4 regions of the Streptomyces sp. NBC_00075 genome follow, and region 2 is predicted to be linked to each of the others. Evidence: riboswitches for the same ligand, from Rfam matches in the RefSeq annotation. Region 2 holds a riboswitch; each other region holds the start of a gene.

Region 1 (3,902 bases), 5.5 Mb from region 2:
ATCCGCGACCGGCTACCGCGTCGACATCGCCGCGATGGACTTCCTCGGTCACGAACTGCGTACGGAGCTGGCGGTGAGCCGGGGCACGCCGAGGCTCGGTGCCGGGTATGTCTCCTCCGTACCGGGGCTGTACTTCACGGGGTTGCCGGCGGCAGCTTCGTACGGGCCGGTGATGCGGTTCGTGTGCGGTACGGAGTTCGCGTCACCGAGGCTGGTGGGGCATCTGGCGGCCGCGCACGGATAGGGCGCGGACGGGGGCGGGCGACAACGGCGGCGGACCGCGATCTCATGCCGTTCGGGCCTTCCCGGGGCGGGAGTTGGGGCAGGCTGGGAGGCTGTTGCTGCCGGGATGCCGAACGTCGTCCGGTTCGGGCGGAGACCGATGTGCCGAACGATCCGTATTCTCTGGATCATGGCCGCTCCCACCTCATACGCACTTATCGCCACGGACCTGGACGGAACGCTCCTGCGTGCCGATGACACGCTCTCCGACCGGTCGCGGACCGCGTTGGCGCGTGCCACGGCCGCCGGCGCCCGGCATCTGGTGGTGACGGGACGGCCTGCGCCGAGAGTCCGGCCGCTGCTCGACGACCTCGGGGCCGGGGGGCTCGCGGTGTGCGGACAGGGCGCGCAGTTGTACGACGCCGGCGCGGACCGTCTGCTCTGGTCGGTGACCCTGGACCAGGAGCTGGCGGAGACCGCGCTCGGCAAGATCGAGGCGGAGGTCGGGCAGGTGTACGCCGCCGTGGACCAGGACGGTGTCGACGGGCTGACGCTCATCGAACCCGGGTATCTGATGCCGCACCCGACGCTGCCCGCCGTACGGGTGCCGCACCGGGACGACCTGTGGGCCGCGCCCATCAGCAAGGTGCTGCTGCGTCACCCGTCCCTGTCCGACGACGAGTTGGCGTCGGCGGCGCGTGGAGCGGTCGGTTCGCTCGCGACCGTCACCATGTCGGGGCCCGGCACCGTCGAACTCCAGCCATGCGGCATCACCAAGGCGACGGGGCTCGCGCTCGCCGCCGAGTACCTCGGGCTGGCCTCGTCCGCCACCATCGCCTTCGGCGACATGCCCAATGACATCCCCATGTTCGACTGGGCGGCCCATGGGGTGGCCATGGCCAACGCCCATCCCGAACTCAAGGCGGTGGCGGACGAGGTCACCCTCTCGAACGAGGACGACGGGATCGCGGTCGTGCTGGAGCGGCTGTTCGGAGCCGGAACCGGGGACGGGGACGGGAACTGGAGCGCGGACGGGGCGTGGCGGTGAGGGCGGGCCGGCCTAGTAGGCGCCGTACACGTTGTCTATCGAGCCGTATCGCGCAGCCGCGTAGTTGCAGGCCGCTGTGATGTTCGCGATCGGGTCGTAGGGGTCGTACGAGGTGCCGGCGACGTGGTAGGCGGCGAAGGTCGGGTCGATGACCTGGAGGAGGCCCTTGGAGGGGGTGCCGGCTGCCGCGTTCGAGTCCCAGAGGTTGATGGCGTTCGGGTTGCCCGACGACTCGCGGATGATGTTGCGGTAGATGCCGTTGTACGTTCCCGGGATTCCGTTCTGCGCCATGATGTCGAGCGATTCGCGGATCCAGCCGTCCAGGTTGTTCGCGTAGTTCGTCGCCGACGACACGGACACGGCGGACGACGGTGCGGCTGATGCCGTTGTCGCGGTCAGGAAGGGAAAGGCCAGGGCTACGGCGGCCGTTCCGGTGATGGCGAGTGTGCGCGGGAGCGTGAGCGGGCGGCGGGTGGTTCTCGCGCGCTGGTGCTGACCTCGTGCGGGCATGGTGAGTCCTCTCCGACGCCTACGAGGTGAGCTGTCGGGTTTGGGCGGGAGATGCCCGGCCGGGCGCCTGTGTCGGCGCGCGACTTCACCCCTAGCCGCTCCGGCGTCGTGCCCGGACCGGCGGCTTACCTGGGTCCCCCGCTCCTGCCTGCGTGAGTCACGTGTGGGTGGGTGGGATGGTGCTCTGCGGGCGGTGGCAGGATTCGGCGATCCGCCCGGCGTGGCGAGAACGTATGCGAGAGCACACGGGTGGAACAAGGGGCGGAAACGCAGGACTTGGTCATTTGGGGCGCCCGTTGGGGACAAAACGGGCGGAGGTGTGGAGTGGGTGGGAAGTAACTTGCCTTTTGCGAACGGGGAGTTTGCGGGGGAGAGGGTGGCGGGGGCTGGAATTTGGAGTGACTTGAATCACGGGGTGGGGGTAGTTGTGGCCTGAGCGAGGCGAGTGGGGTGAATAGGGGTTTTTAGGGTTTTTAGGCTTCTTGTGGGCGTGTCTGCCGGGAGGGTGGAACCTCTCGTGCGATGCGCGTCGTTGTCGTAGCGACGGGTACGGCGGGTGCCGTCGGGGAGGTGGTGGCGTATGCGCGGGTGCGATCACTGGTGTGACGGGTGGGGCGCGGGATGTTTATGAATGTCCATACTTATGGGCTGATCAAAAACATTCCGGTCGTGATCCGATACCGCCTGGCCTGGACGGGCGGGCGCTCGTGGTGATCGAAACGTGACCGGATACGCTGACTTGAGTGATGGCAGCGACCTATCGGCACACCGTGTGACCGCCAGTAGACACCAGCAGACAGGAGATCCCTCGTGACCGTCGTCGGGCCGTTCGGGCTGAGCGTGCGGGACCAGGCTCTCGAAGCCGATGTCCAGGCCGGATTGGCGGCTGTCGAGGAAGGGTTGCTCGAAGCCACCAAGAGCGAGGTGCCCTTCATCACGGAGGCCGCGCAGCACCTCGTACGGGCCGGCGGGAAGCGGTTCCGGCCGTTGCTCGTGATGCTCGCCTCGCAGTTCGGGGACCGGTACGCGCCGGGGATCGTGCCGTCGGCGGTGGTGGTGGAGCTGACCCACCTCGCGACGCTGTACCACGACGACGTCATGGACGAGGCCGAGGTGCGGCGCGGGGTGCCCAGCGCCAACACGCGCTGGGGGAACTCCGTCGCGGTCCTGACCGGCGACTTTCTCTTCGCGCGCGCCTCGCACATCCTCGCCGACCTCGGGCCCGAGGCGGTGCGGGTGCAGGCGGAGGCGTTCGAGCGGCTGGTGACCGGGCAGATCCTGGAGACGGCGGGGCCGTCCGACGGGCGGGACCCGGTCGAGCACTACCTGGACGTACTGGGCGGGAAGACCGGGTCGCTGGTGGCCGTGGCCTGCCGGTTCGGGGCGATGATGTCCGGCGCCGACGACAGTGTCGTGGACGTGCTCACCCAGTACGGGGAGCGGCTCGGGGTCGCCTTCCAGCTCGCGGACGACGTGCTGGACATCGCGTCCGACTCCCACGAGTCCGGGAAGACGCCCGGGACGGATCTGCGGGAGGGCATTCCCACGATGCCCGTGCTGCGGTTGCGCGAGCGGGTGGCTCGGATGGGGCTGGCCGAGGATGTCGCGCTGTGCGAGCTGCTGGACTCCGATCTGAGTGACGACGCGCGGCATGCGGAGGCGTTGGCTCGGCTGCGGGTGCATCCTGCGTTGGCTCAGGCTCGGCGGGACACGGTGCGGTTCGCTGAGGAGGCGCGGGCTGCGTTGGTGCCGTTGGCGGAGTGCGATGCGAAGGTGGCGTTGGGGGAGATGTGTGACGCGGTGGTGCATCGGGCTGGGTAGGGTTTTCGCCCCCGCCGCCCCTACCCGTTCCCATCCTTCTGGGGGCTGTGCCCCCAGACCCCCCTTTCGCGCTGGACGCGCTCGTCCTCAAACGCCGGACGGGCTAAAAACATGTGGCGCGCGTCACATGGCTGGACTAAGTCCAAACCGAGACCTCTTCCCGTATTGGTTCCAGAAGCTGACGCAGGGGGCGTCAGCTGCGATACGGGGAGAAAAAGAATCATGGGACGTAAAAGCCTGATCGTTTCCGGGGTCTCGGTGGTCGCCGCTGCCGGTATCGCCGCCGCCGTTCTTCCGGCGG
Region 2 (3,902 bases):
AGGAGGCGCGTCCCATGAACGACACCGACGAACCGTCAGCCCGCTATGTCCTGCCCGAGTTCACCGAACGCACCAGTGCCGGGCACCGGACGATGGATCCGTACTCGAAGCTGCTGGAGGAGCGGATCGTCTTTCTGGGGACGCCCGTCGACGACACCTCGGCCAACGACGTGATGGCGCAGTTCATGCATCTCGAATATCTGGCGCCCGACCGGGACATCTCGCTGTACATCAACTCCCCCGGCGGCTCGTTCAGCGCGATGACGGCGATCTACGACACGATGCAGTTCGTCACCTGCGACATCGAGACGATCTGTCTGGGGCAGGCGGCCTCCGCGGCGGCCGTGCTGCTGGCCGCGGGTACGCCGGGCAAGCGCAGCGCGCTGCCGGGGGCCCGGGTGCTGATCCACCAGCCCTCGCTGTCCGGGCCGATCCAGGGACAGGTGAGCGATCTGGCCATTCAGGCACAGGAGATGGGCCGGATCCGTACCCTGCTGGAGGAACTGCTCGTACGGCACACCGGACAGAGCCCGGAGCAGGTCGCCGCGGACATCGAGCGGGACAAGATCCTCGACGCGCAGGCCGCCCTGGAGTACGGGCTGGTGGACCGCGTCGTGCCCAGCCGCAGGTCCTCGGACCCCGCCCCCGGCACGAGGTGAGCCACCGATGCTTCCGCCCGAACTGCCTCCGCTGCCCGCCCTGACGCGCGCGGAGGGCGAGTTGATCGACCGTTACCTCGAAGTGGCCGATCTGCTCGGCCGTATCAACCCCGCCTATCACGGCGACACGTACCGCGGACTGCGGGCCGCGCAGGCTCTGGTCGCCAAGGCGGTGGCGCTGCGGGACGCGCTGGAGTTGATGCATCAGCGTGGCGAAGCGGAGGTGCATGCCCATACGCTGGCGCGTGCGCTGCGCGTTCTCGACGGGGAGCGCCGAACGGCGCGTGTCACCGTTCCGCGTGAGCCCGCCAGTTGACCCACCCGGTCGGCGGACCCGTATCGGGCGGGCCCGTCCCTCCCGGCGACGGACTGTCCGGAACGAGCCGGGGAGTGACTGGAAGTCATCCCCCGTTCGGCGTAGCGACATGTCCCCCGGTCGGCCCGTTCGGCTTGCGCGACGCGCGTAGTTGACAGCCGGAACCGCGATGTTTCCGTGCTGGTCCGGGGGTGCGCGACCCTCGCCCAATTGGCCCGAGGGTACGGGTGTCCACCCGAATGGGTCACGGGTGAGTAACGCCACAAAGCCCTGATTCCATTGGGATTTTCCTACTTCCATGAGCCAAGATCCCTTCCTGACGACAAGCCCCCGCCACAACGGTGGGGCGATCCGGGTGGACGCCGAGTCCTGCCGCCTCCCGGATGACCGGTCGACAGATGTGCATCGGCAGGAGTGGAGGACCCAGGCACGACGGGTCGCCGGGACGGTCACGCCATGACCGGGCCGAGCAGCCCTTGGGGTGAAGCCGCGTCAGCGGCCGGGCAACTTCGCCAGCCCGAATCCGACAGGTCATCCTTCACAGGCGGCTGACGAAGGGTTGCGCATGTCTGCGCTCAATCGTGTTCCGTCGATGATGTCCCGAGCCGGTACGGCCTCGGCCCTCACCCTCGCCGCCGTGGGCGGCACCCTGGTGATACCGGGAGTCGCGACCGAAGCCGCGGCAATCGCGCCGTCGACGAAGGCACTTCAGATCGCGGCCTCCAAGAAGGGCTCTCCGTACAAGTACGGCGCCACGGGACCGAACAGGTTCGACTGCTCAGGGTTCACGCTGTACTCGTACAAGAAGGCGGGCAAGAAGCTGCCTCGTACGGCGGCGGCCCAGTACAACAAGACCAAGCACATCTCCGCCAAGAGCCGCCGCGGCGGGGACCTGGTCTTCTTCCACTCGGGCTCGAACGTCTACCACGTGGGCATCTACGCCGGGAAGGGAAAGATCTGGCACTCCCCGAAGACCGGGGATGTCGTGAAGCTCCAGAAGATCTGGACGAAGAGCGTCTGGTACGGCCGGGTCAGCTGACCTCCCCGGGGCGGTACGGCGGTTTCCGGAGCCGCCGTCCCGCCCCGGGACCCGTAGCCCGTCAGCCCGTCACAGCGACAGCAGCGGCTCCAGCAGGAGCAGCGCCCCGAGGACCGTCAGCGCGGTGCCGGTGACCGCCTCGACGGCCCGGGCGGCCCGTGGCCGGCGCAACCACCGCCCCAGCCGGTCCACCAGAATTGCCACCGCCGGGAACCACACCAGGGCCAGCGCCACGATGATCAGCGCGAGCAGCAGTGTCCTGGGCAGGGCGGGAGCGCCCGCCGGCACGAACTGCGGCAGCAGACTCAGGAACGTGATGGGCGCCTTGGGATTGAGCGCGTTGGTGACGAAGCCCTGACGCATCGGCCGTACGGCGGCCCGCGCCTCGTCGGCCACCTCGGCCCGGCGCCCGCGCAGCGACCACAGGGTTCGCGCGCCGAGATACAACACATAGGCTCCGCCCAGCAGTTGCAGCGCGCGGAAGAGCGCGGGCACCGCCGTGAGCACGGCGGCGACACCGGCGACGGCCAGCGCGGTGTGCAGGAGCAGCCCGCCGGTGATCCCCAGCGCACACGCGACCCCGGCCCGCCGGGAGACGAGGGCGTTGCGCACGACGACGGTGAAATCTGCGCCCGGCATGGCGACCATGCCCGCGGCGACCCCGGTGAAGGCGATGAGCTGTGCGTCCATGGCGTCCAGCGTGCCCCGGCCCGGCCTTCAGCAGGTATGTCGAATATCCTGGGTCTGCCTTAAGCAGGTGTTAAGCCTTGGCCATCGCCTCCGTCCCTGGAGCCGCAGGATGTACGACCCCACACGCCTCGCCGCTCTCGTGGCGGTCGCCGAGGCCGGGTCCATCACCCGCGCCGCCGAGCGCCTCGGCTACTCCCCGCCCGCGCTCTCGCAGCAACTCGCCAAGCTGGAACGGGAGACGGGCACCGCGCTGCTCGTACGGCATCACCGGGGAGCCAGGCTCACACCGGCGGGCGAGCTGCTGGTGGCACGGGCCCGCCGGGTACTGGACGAGCTGGACCGCGCCCGGCACGAACTGTCACAACTCACCGGGCTGTCGGGCGGCACGCTCCGTCTCGGCACCTTCCAGACGGCCGGGATCCAGCTGCTGCCACCAGTCCTGAGCGCGTTCCGCCGGGCCCATCCGGACGTACGGCTGTCGGTCGCGGACTACGAACCGCCGGCCGGGGTGGCCGCCGTAGCCGCCGGGGAGGTCGATCTCGCACTCACGCACACCTACGAACCGGCCCCACCCGCGCCCCTACCGGGATCAGTCACCGCCGAGCCGGTCCTCGTCGAGGAGCTGGTCCTCGTGACCGCACCCGGCCATGTGCTGGCCGGGGAGGCGTCGAGGCTGCCGCTGGCCGAGCTGGCGGGCCAGCCGCTGGTCAGCATGGCGCCGGACCATCCGCCCCGCCAGGGCGTCGAGGCCGCCCTCGCCCGGGCCGGCGCGACCCCGTCGGTGCTGGTGGCGACACCGGGGTACGCCCTGGTGTGCGCGCTGGTCAGCGCGGGCCTCGGGGTGGCGGTCGTACCGGAGATGGTCGCGCGGACGGCGGTCACCCCGGTCGGCACCCGGCTCCTGGAACCCGGCGACCTGCGCCGCACGATCTCGGTCGTCCGCCGCACCGACGAGACAGCCCCGGCCGCCGACGCCTTCCGCGCCCTGCTGCGGGGCGCGTTCGGGCGGGCCCACGTCGGCGGGACCGGAGCCTAGGAACGAACCGATACCTGTCAGTTTGTCCTTACGGCTCCTGCTGGCCCGCCGCCGTGACCGGGGGCCTCGCCGGGGCCGTCCACGGGAGTTCGATCGACACCGTCTTGCCGCCCTCGCGGGTGGGGCGGACGCGGAGTCTGCCGCCCGACTCGGCGGTCAGCC
Region 3 (3,902 bases), 7.3 Mb from region 2:
CTCCCGGAACGCTTCACGCTATGGAACAATGGTCTAGACAACCCTGAGACAGTGAAGGGCAGCATCACATGGCTGAGCGCCGCGTCAACGTCGGCTGGGCGGAGGGCCTCCACGCCCGCCCCGCCTCCATCTTCGTCCGTGCGGCCACGGCCGCCGGCGTCCCCATGACGATCGCCAAGGCCGACGGCAACCCCGTCAACGCGGCCTCCATGCTGGCGGTCCTCGGCCTGGGTGCCCAGGGCGGCGAGGAGATCGTCCTCGCCTCCGAGGCGGAGGGCGCCGACGCGGCGCTCGACCGCCTGGCGAAGCTGGTGGCCGAGGGACTCGAGGAACTTCCCGAGACGGTCTGAGAAATTGAAGGCGCCGACTGCCGCGGTCAGCCGTCGCCTCAAAGGCACCACCCGCACACGTGAAGGGCTCACCCGGAATTCCGGGTGAGCCCTTCACGTTTATCGTTTATGGGCAGCAGAAATAATCCCCCGCGAATTCCACCCTCTTTGTATACGGCGCCCGTGTTAATGACGCAGGCCCGTCATGTTTACGGGATGTTGCGAAGTCCTCACACGCTCCGGGCGGTCTCCGCCGCCCGGAAAGCGCAGCCGGTGCGCGCCGGTCGCCCGCTCGGTGTGCAGCGCCGTGACGGCTCGCGCCCGCTCACTGTCGCCGCGCGCCACGGCGTCCACGATCGCCCCGTGCTCGGTCCAGGACTCGACGGGATTGGCCGGGGCCTCCACCGCGTACATCCAGGCGATCTTGTGCCGGAGCTGGGTGAGCGTCGAGGTCAGGGCGTGGCTTCCGGAGGCCTGGGCGAGCGTCTCGTGGAACCAGCCGCCCAGGGAGCGCAGATCCTCGCTGTTGCCCCTCCTGGCCCGCTCCTGCCCCAGCCTGACCAGGCCGCGCAGCACTTTCAGATGGGCCTCGGTGCGTCGCTGGGCGGCCCGGGAGGCACCCAGCGGCTCCAGGAGCATGCGCATCTCCAGCAGGTCGGAGGCCTCCTGCTCGGTCGGTTCCGCGACGCACGCGCCCGCGTGCCGCCGGGTGACCACGAAGCCCTCGGCCTCCAGGGTGCGCAGGGCCTCGCGGACGGGGACGCGCGAGACGCCGTACCGGCGCGCGAGCAGTTCCTCGGTGAGCCGGCTGCCGCGCTCGTAGACACCGGCGACGATGTCGTCCCGGATCGCCGTGCATACCGAGTGCGCCGGAATACGCATGTCCGACCTCCGCTTTAATCCCCGTGAAACGTCGACGATTGACGTGTGTTCAGTGACTCTATTGCAGAGAACCGGAATTTCCGACGGCAGGCCGGAATCCGGGGATATTTTTTGGACACAGGGCCGTCGGAAACGCCGAAAGCCCCGGCTCGGGGAGCCGGGGCCACGACAAGAGATGCGCGTGGTTGTCAGACGTTCACACCGTGCGAGCGGAGGTAGGCGACGGGGTCCATGTCCGAGCCGTACTCCGCGGTCGTGCGGGCCTCGAAGTGGAGGTGCGCACCGGTGACGTTGCCGGTGGCCCCGGAGAGACCTATCTGCTGCCCCGGGGTGACCGTCTGGCCGACGGACACGTTGATGGACGACAGATGACCGTACTGAGTGTACGTACCATCAATCATCTTGATCACGATGTTGTTGCCGTAGGAGCCGCCCCAGCCCGCCTCGACGACCGTGCCGGAGCCCACCGCGTGGACGGTGGTGCCGGACGAGGCGTGGAAGTCGATGCCGGTGTGGCTGCCGGAGGACCAGACGGCGCCGCCCGCCTTGTAGCCGGTGGAGATGTACGAGCCGGAGATCGGGGCGACGAAGGTGTTGAGGCGCTTGCGCTCGGCCTCGCGGGCGGCGCGGGCCTCCGCCTCGCGTGCCTCCTTGGCCCGCTCCTCCGCCTCCTTCTTCGCGGCGGCCAGGGCGCGTTTCTCGGCTGCGACGGCCCGCTTCTCGGCGGCGGCCTTCTCGGCGGCCTGCTCCTGGGCGGCGGCCTGCGCGTCGATCTTGTCGGCGAGCGTCTCGCCGATGGAGATCACCGGAGTGAGGCCGGTCTGCTCGACCGTGGACTCTGCGGCGAGCGCCGGGGCGGCGAGGCTGCCGACGGCGCCGGTGGTGGCGAGGGCCGCGACGCCTGCCGCGCGGACGGTGGTACGGGTGACGAGGCTGGGGCGGCGGGGACGACGGTGCTTCCCGGTGGCGCGGGTGAACGCCATGTAGTGGCTGGTCCTTTCCTTCCTTCTCGCCTACCGGGTTAGCTGACGGGTTCGGAGCAGGAAGGTCTCCTACGGACCCCCTCGCTGGGCGCGCGGGCGTCCGATTCACCCCAGGGACTGCACAGTGTGGGTCCCCGGCTCCCCTGGCTCGCGCCATGTGGGGACTCGGCGATGACTGTCCGGGTGCCGCGGCTGCGGCGTGGTGCGTGACGGACAGCCGGACCGACGCTAAGCCGCGTAACTTTCAATCAACAAACCGATCACGGGTTTTGTAGCGCATGCCACAGGGCAGACGGTCAACCTCTCCATCAATACGGGCAACTTGCCCATCAATATGGACAAGAGGGGCCCGGTGACGCTTCCGTCACCGGGCCCCTGTCGTGCATCGCGGTGCCGCTACTCGGCGGAAACGACGCTCACTTCGCCGATGCCGAGGGCCCTGACGGGCTCCTCGATCGTCGCCGCGTCACCGACGAGGACCGTCACCAGCCGGTCCACCGGGAAGGCGTTCACGGCCGCCGCGGTGGCCTCCACGGTGCCGGTGGCGGCGAGCTGCCGGTACAGCGTGGCCTGGTAGTCGTCGGGCAGGTGCTGCTCGACCTGGTCGGCCAGCGTGCTCGCCACGGCCGCCGCCGTCTCGTACTTGAGCGGGGCGACGCCCACCAGGTTCTGCACCGCGACATCGCGCTCGGCGTCGGTGAGCCCCTCGGCCGCGAGCGTGCGCAGCACCTTCCAGAGGTCCTCCAGGGCGGGACCGGTGTTCGGCGTGTCGACGGAGCCGCTGATGGCGAGCAGCGCGGCGCCCGTGCCGTCCGGGGCCGAGCGCAGGACCTGGCCGAACGCCCGCACACCGTAGGTGTAGCCCTTCTCCTCGCGCAGGACGCGGTCCAGGCGGGAGGTGAGGGTGCCGCCGAGGCAGTACGTGCCGAGGACCTGGGCGGCCCAGACACGGTCGTGCCGGTCGGCGCCGATGCGGCCGATGAGCAGCTGGGTCTGCACGGCGCCCGGGCGGTCCACGATCACGACGCGGCCGGTGTCGTCGGCGGTCACCGGCGGCACGGGCCGCGGCTGGGCCGTCGAACCGGTCCACGCCCCCAGGGTCTCGCCGAGCAGCGCGTCCAGGTCGACGCCGGTGAGGTCGCCGACGACCACGGCGGTGGCCGTGGCGGGGCGGACGTGCCTCTCGTAGAAGGCGCGTACGGCCGCGGAGTCGATCTTCGCGACCGTCTCCTCGGTGCCCTGGCGCGGCCGGGACATGCGCGAGGTCTCCGGGAACAGCTCCTTGTAGAGCTGCTTGGCGGAGCGGCGGGCCGGGTTGGCCGTCTCGTGCGGGATCTCGTCGAGCCGGTTGCGCACCAGCCTCTCGATCTCGCTGTCCGCGAACGCGGGTGCCCGGAGGGCGTCGGCCAGCAGACCGAGCGCCTTGGGGAGCCGTGACACGGGGACTTCGAGGCTGAGGCGGACGCAGGGGTGGTCGGCGTGCGCGTCGAGGGTGGCGCCGCAGCGCTCCAGTTCGGCGGCGAACTCCTCGGCGGAGTGCTTGTCGGTGCCTTCGGAGAAGGCCCGGGCCATGATCGTGGCCACGCCGTCGAGACCGGCCGGCTCGGCCTCCAGGGGAGCGTCGACGAGCACCTCGACGGCGACGATCTGCTGGCCGGGGCGGTGGCAGCGCAGGACGGTCAGGCCGTTGTCGAGCGTGCCGCGTCCG
Region 4 (3,902 bases), 3.9 Mb from region 2:
GCGGTGAGCCAGGCCAGGGCGACCGTGGCGACGGCCACCCCGCGGGCCTCGGCGACCTCGTCCAGGGCGGCCAGGATCCTGCGGCCGCGTTCCGTCTCCCCGTGCTTGCCGGCGCCGGCCGCCGCACGCGCGCCGTCGACCGTCGCACCGGGCCGGTACTTGCCGGTGAGGAAGCCGGAGGCCAGCGCGAAGTACGGGACGGCGGCGAGGCCCGTACGGGAGGCGATGTCCTGTCGCGCACCCTCGTACGTGTCGCGGGAGACCAGGTTGTAGTGCGGCTGGATGGCCACGTACTTGGCCAGGCCCTCGCGGTCGGAGAAGTCCAGGGAGTCCTGGAGCCGTTCCGGCGAGATGTTGGAGACGGCGATGTGCCGCACCTTGCCCGCGGTGACGAGTTCGTCGAGGGCGCCGATGATCTCCTCGACGGGCACCTCGGGCCGGTCGAAGTGCGTGAAGTAGAGGTCGATGTAGTCGGTGTCGAGGCGGCGGAGCGAGGCGTCGGCGGCGGCCTTGATGTTGGCGCCCGAGAGGCCGGGGAAGTCGGGATGCTGGCTGACCTTCGTCGCGACGACGATGTCCGCGCGGTTGCCGCGCGACTTGATCCACTTGCCGATGATGGTCTCGGACTCGCCGCCCTGGTTGCCGTCGATCCAGGCCGAGTAGGAGTCGGCGGTGTCGAGGAAGTTGCCGCCGGCGGCGGCGTAGGCGTCGAGCACCTCGAAGGACGCCTTCTCGTCGGCGGTCCAGCCGAAGACGTTGCCGCCGAGGGCGAGCGGGAAGACCTCTAGGTCCGATGATCCGAGCTTGCGAAGAGCCGTAGCAGTCATGCTCAACGTCAACGCCCGCCCCGGACGCACTGATTCCGGCTGTTCACGAACATCGCGTGAACGCCGGAATCAGTCGGAATCAGCCAGAGTCAGTCGGAATCTAGCAACGTACGGCTTACGGGTTGAGGCCCATGCTCCGCAGCCACGCCATCGGGTCGATCCCCGCGGTGTCCGAGCTGCTGGTGTGGACCTCCATGTGAAGGTGGGCCCCGGTGACGTTGCCGGTGGCGCCGACGCGGCCGATCACGTCACCCGTGTTGACCTTCTGGCCGACGCTGACGTTGATCGAGGACTGGTGGGCGTACCAGATCTCGGTGCCGTCCTCGAGGGTGAGGATCGTGCGGTAGCCGTACGAGCCGCTCCAGCCCGCCTCGGTGATCGTGCCGGTGTGGACCGCCTTGAGCGGGGTACCGGTGGGAGCAGCGAAGTCGAGGCCGGTGTGGTAGCCGGAGGACCACAGCGAGCCGGCCTGGCCGAACGTCGAGGTGATCGTGTACGAGGAGGTGGGCAGCGTGTACTGCTTGGCCAGCTCGGCGAGCCGCGCGGCCTCCAGCTTCGCCGCGGCTTCCTCTGCCGCCTTCTTCTTCGCGGCGGCGGCCTTCGCGGCGGCCTCGCGCTTCACCTGGGCGGCCTCGGCGGCGGCCTTCTTCGCGGCGGCGTCCTGGGCGGCCTGCTGGACCTTGGCCTCGGCCTGGTCCTTCTGCTGCTCGGCCTGGAGGATGATGCGGGCGCGCAGGGCCTCACCCGCGTCGCTGGTGCCCTGCTCGGTCTCCTCGGAGGTGACCCCGACGCTGCTGAGCGCGTTGGGGGAGCCCTGGGGCTCGGCGTCCGAGTCGTCGTCGCCCGCGAAGGGCGAGCCGACGGACGGCAGGTCGGGGATGGAGATGGAGACCGGCGGCTTGCCGGTCTGCGCGGTGGCCATGCCGGCCCCGCCGACAGCGGCTATGACGCCGACGCCGAGAACGGTGGAGCTGCGGGCAAGTCCTCCGCCGCCGCGCTGCTTGCCGACGCGGTGCCGGCCGCGAACCGGACGAGTGGTGTCCGCGCTGGGATTCCACTCCTCCCAGGGGCCCTCGTCGGTGCGACGGCTGCCGAAGCCGAAGGTCGGGATCTTCCCGTCCTCGGTCTCGCTGCTGCGCTGACTCGGTACGAACGGGGCCTCTGGGGCGGCCGGGTTTGACGCCACGTGGGCGTGCTCCTTTCCTTCCTTCTCGCCTACCGGGTTAGCTGACGGGTTCGGAGCAGGAAGGTCTCCTACGCGCGTATACCTGCCGTGTCGCCACGGCGGCGGACGAGCGATTCACCCCAAGTTGGTGGTTCCCCGGTTCCCTTGCGGGATTCGGCGCGTGCGCACGGAGCCGACTCTTGTGACGGCTGGGACGACCGCGCTGCGTTATCGAACGTTAATAGACCAGGGCCCCGTATTCCAAGCTGTTCCCGTTGATCGTTAACGCTTTTCCCGAGGACGTTCCGGGTCACCACCGGTGAAAATCGGGCGAGTTGGCCGTGTTCTAAGTGACTGCTGAGTTTTGACTGTGTGTCAGATGTTATGCGGAGCGGGATCGTTCACTCACCCTTGGTGACAACCGATGAGAATTCGAGAACGTGAGAGCACCAGGAAGAGCCCTAAGAGCTGATGGGACGGCGTACGGCGAGCAGCGCCATGTCGTCCGTCGTGCCGCCGCCCGAGTGCCGGCGCACCTCGTCGGCGAGGGCGGCGAGGAGAGTGGCCGGGGCGCGGAAGACCCGGCCCGCGAGCCGGTCGGCCGGGTCGAAGAAGACGCCGTGTCCGTCGCGGGCCTCGGACAGCCCGTCGGTGTGCAGGAGCAGGATCGCGCCGCCGGGAAAGGGCGTCGTCTCGGCGCGGTCGGGCCCGCCGCCGAGGTCGCCCATACCGAGCGGCAGCGCGGGTTCGGCCGGGGTGAGGACGCGCAGGGTGCCGTCGGTGTCGAGGAGCAGGGGCGGGGGGTGACCGCGGTTGACCACGCGTACGATCCCGTCGCCGTGCGGGAGTTCGGCGAGTACGGCGGTGGCGAAGCCCTCACTGGCCTCCAGACCGCCCCGCCGGGCGCCCTCACGGGCGAGGGCCCGCTCCAGCCGCTGGGCGACCGCCTCCAGGGTCGCCTCCTGCTCGGCGGCCTCCCGGAACGCCCCGATGACGACGGCGACGGCCGCCACGGCCCCCATCCCCTTGCCCCGCACGTCCCCGAGGACGAGCCGCAGGCCGTACGGGGTGTCCTGCACGGCGTACAGGTCGCCGCCGATGAAGGCACCCGCCTGGGCGGCCTCGTACCGGGCGGCGATCTCGAAGCCGCCGATGCGGGCGTCCGGTTCGGGCAGTACGGCGCGTTGCGCGGCCTCGGCGATCTCGTGGGCGGTGGCGAGGCGGCGGTCGCCCCTGCGTACGACCCGGTTGATGACGACGGCCAGGACGGCGACCGTGGCCACGGTGATCGTCTCGGTGATCGTGTCGGCGTCCAGGGAGAACCCGAAGCGGAGGTGGACCAGGAACTCGGCAAGGAGCGCGGCGGCGCCGGTGACCGTCGTGGTGCGCAGCGAGGAGAGCGGGGCGGCGATGAGGGGGGCGGCCGTGAAGAAGGGGACCGCGGTGAAGGCGCGCGGGGTGGCGACGTCGTAGATGATCCCGGTGACGATCAGGATCGCGGGCAGGACGCGGACGAGGGTCCGCACCCGGGAGACCACCAGCGCCTCGTCCGGCGATCCCGGCTCTCCCGACCGCGCCACTCGTCTCGTCTCCCGCTTCCCGCCGATCACCCGTCCCGTCGGTCCAGGTTTTCGGGAGCGGCCGGGGAGAGCGAGCGGGGTGGACCGACCGGGCTAAGAAGAAGAGTGGGGGCGGACGAAGAAGGAGGAGGAGGAAGAAAGAGGACGGTCCCGGAAACGACTCAGGGCCGGAAACCAATTTCTTGGTTTCCGGCCCTGGGCCTTCAGTAGCGGGGACAGGATTTGAACCTGCGACCTCTGGGTTATGAGCCCAGCGAGCTACCGAGCTGCTCCACCCCGCGCCGCTGAACACAACTATACGCCATCTGCGGGACCCTCATCACCACGTTT

Evidence for each region. A riboswitch is a leader RNA that binds a small molecule or an ion and turns the genes downstream of it on or off. The one in region 2 is predicted to bind cyclic di-AMP.
Region 1: linked by a shared signal. The riboswitch ahead of OG787_RS18410 (transglycosylase SLT domain-containing protein) and the one ahead of OG787_RS42930 (C40 family peptidase) in region 2 are both predicted to bind cyclic di-AMP.
Region 3: linked by a shared signal. The riboswitch ahead of OG787_RS10695 (M23 family metallopeptidase) and the one ahead of OG787_RS42930 (C40 family peptidase) in region 2 are both predicted to bind cyclic di-AMP.
Region 4: linked by a shared signal. The riboswitch ahead of OG787_RS25640 (M23 family metallopeptidase) and the one ahead of OG787_RS42930 (C40 family peptidase) in region 2 are both predicted to bind cyclic di-AMP.

Annotation. Positions count from the first base shown of each region.
Region 1 is NZ_CP108243.1:4,286,755-4,290,656, reverse strand. Features, by position in the region: gene OG787_RS18420 (FAD-dependent oxidoreductase) at 1-244, shown strand, start outside; gene OG787_RS18415 (HAD family hydrolase) at 413-1,270, shown strand; gene OG787_RS18410 (transglycosylase SLT domain-containing protein) at 1,283-1,780, opposite strand; cyclic di-AMP (ydaO/yuaA leader) riboswitch at 1,784-1,950, opposite strand; gene OG787_RS18405 (polyprenyl synthetase family protein) at 2,591-3,601, shown strand; gene OG787_RS18400 (CHRD domain-containing protein) at 3,824-3,902, shown strand, end outside.
Region 2 is NZ_CP108243.1:9,803,916-9,807,817, reverse strand. Features, by position in the region: gene OG787_RS42940 (ATP-dependent Clp protease proteolytic subunit) at 15-659, shown strand; gene OG787_RS42935 (hypothetical protein) at 667-975, shown strand; cyclic di-AMP (ydaO/yuaA leader) riboswitch at 1,326-1,537, shown strand; gene OG787_RS42930 (C40 family peptidase) at 1,541-2,014, shown strand; gene OG787_RS42925 (LysE family translocator) at 2,084-2,704, opposite strand; gene OG787_RS42920 (LysR family transcriptional regulator) at 2,814-3,740, shown strand; gene OG787_RS42915 (ATP-binding protein) at 3,769-3,902, opposite strand, start outside.
Region 3 is NZ_CP108243.1:2,519,603-2,523,504, forward strand. Features, by position in the region: gene OG787_RS10685 (HPr family phosphocarrier protein) at 69-350, shown strand; gene OG787_RS10690 (GntR family transcriptional regulator) at 516-1,211, opposite strand; gene OG787_RS10695 (M23 family metallopeptidase) at 1,400-2,194, opposite strand; cyclic di-AMP (ydaO/yuaA leader) riboswitch at 2,208-2,375, opposite strand; gene OG787_RS10700 (M16 family metallopeptidase) at 2,591-3,902, opposite strand, start outside.
Region 4 is NZ_CP108243.1:5,884,907-5,888,808, reverse strand. Features, by position in the region: gene OG787_RS25645 (aldo/keto reductase) at 1-827, opposite strand, end outside; gene OG787_RS25640 (M23 family metallopeptidase) at 943-2,013, opposite strand; cyclic di-AMP (ydaO/yuaA leader) riboswitch at 2,025-2,182, opposite strand; gene OG787_RS25635 (PP2C family protein-serine/threonine phosphatase) at 2,454-3,572, opposite strand; tRNA gene OG787_RS25630 (tRNA-Met) at 3,780-3,853, opposite strand.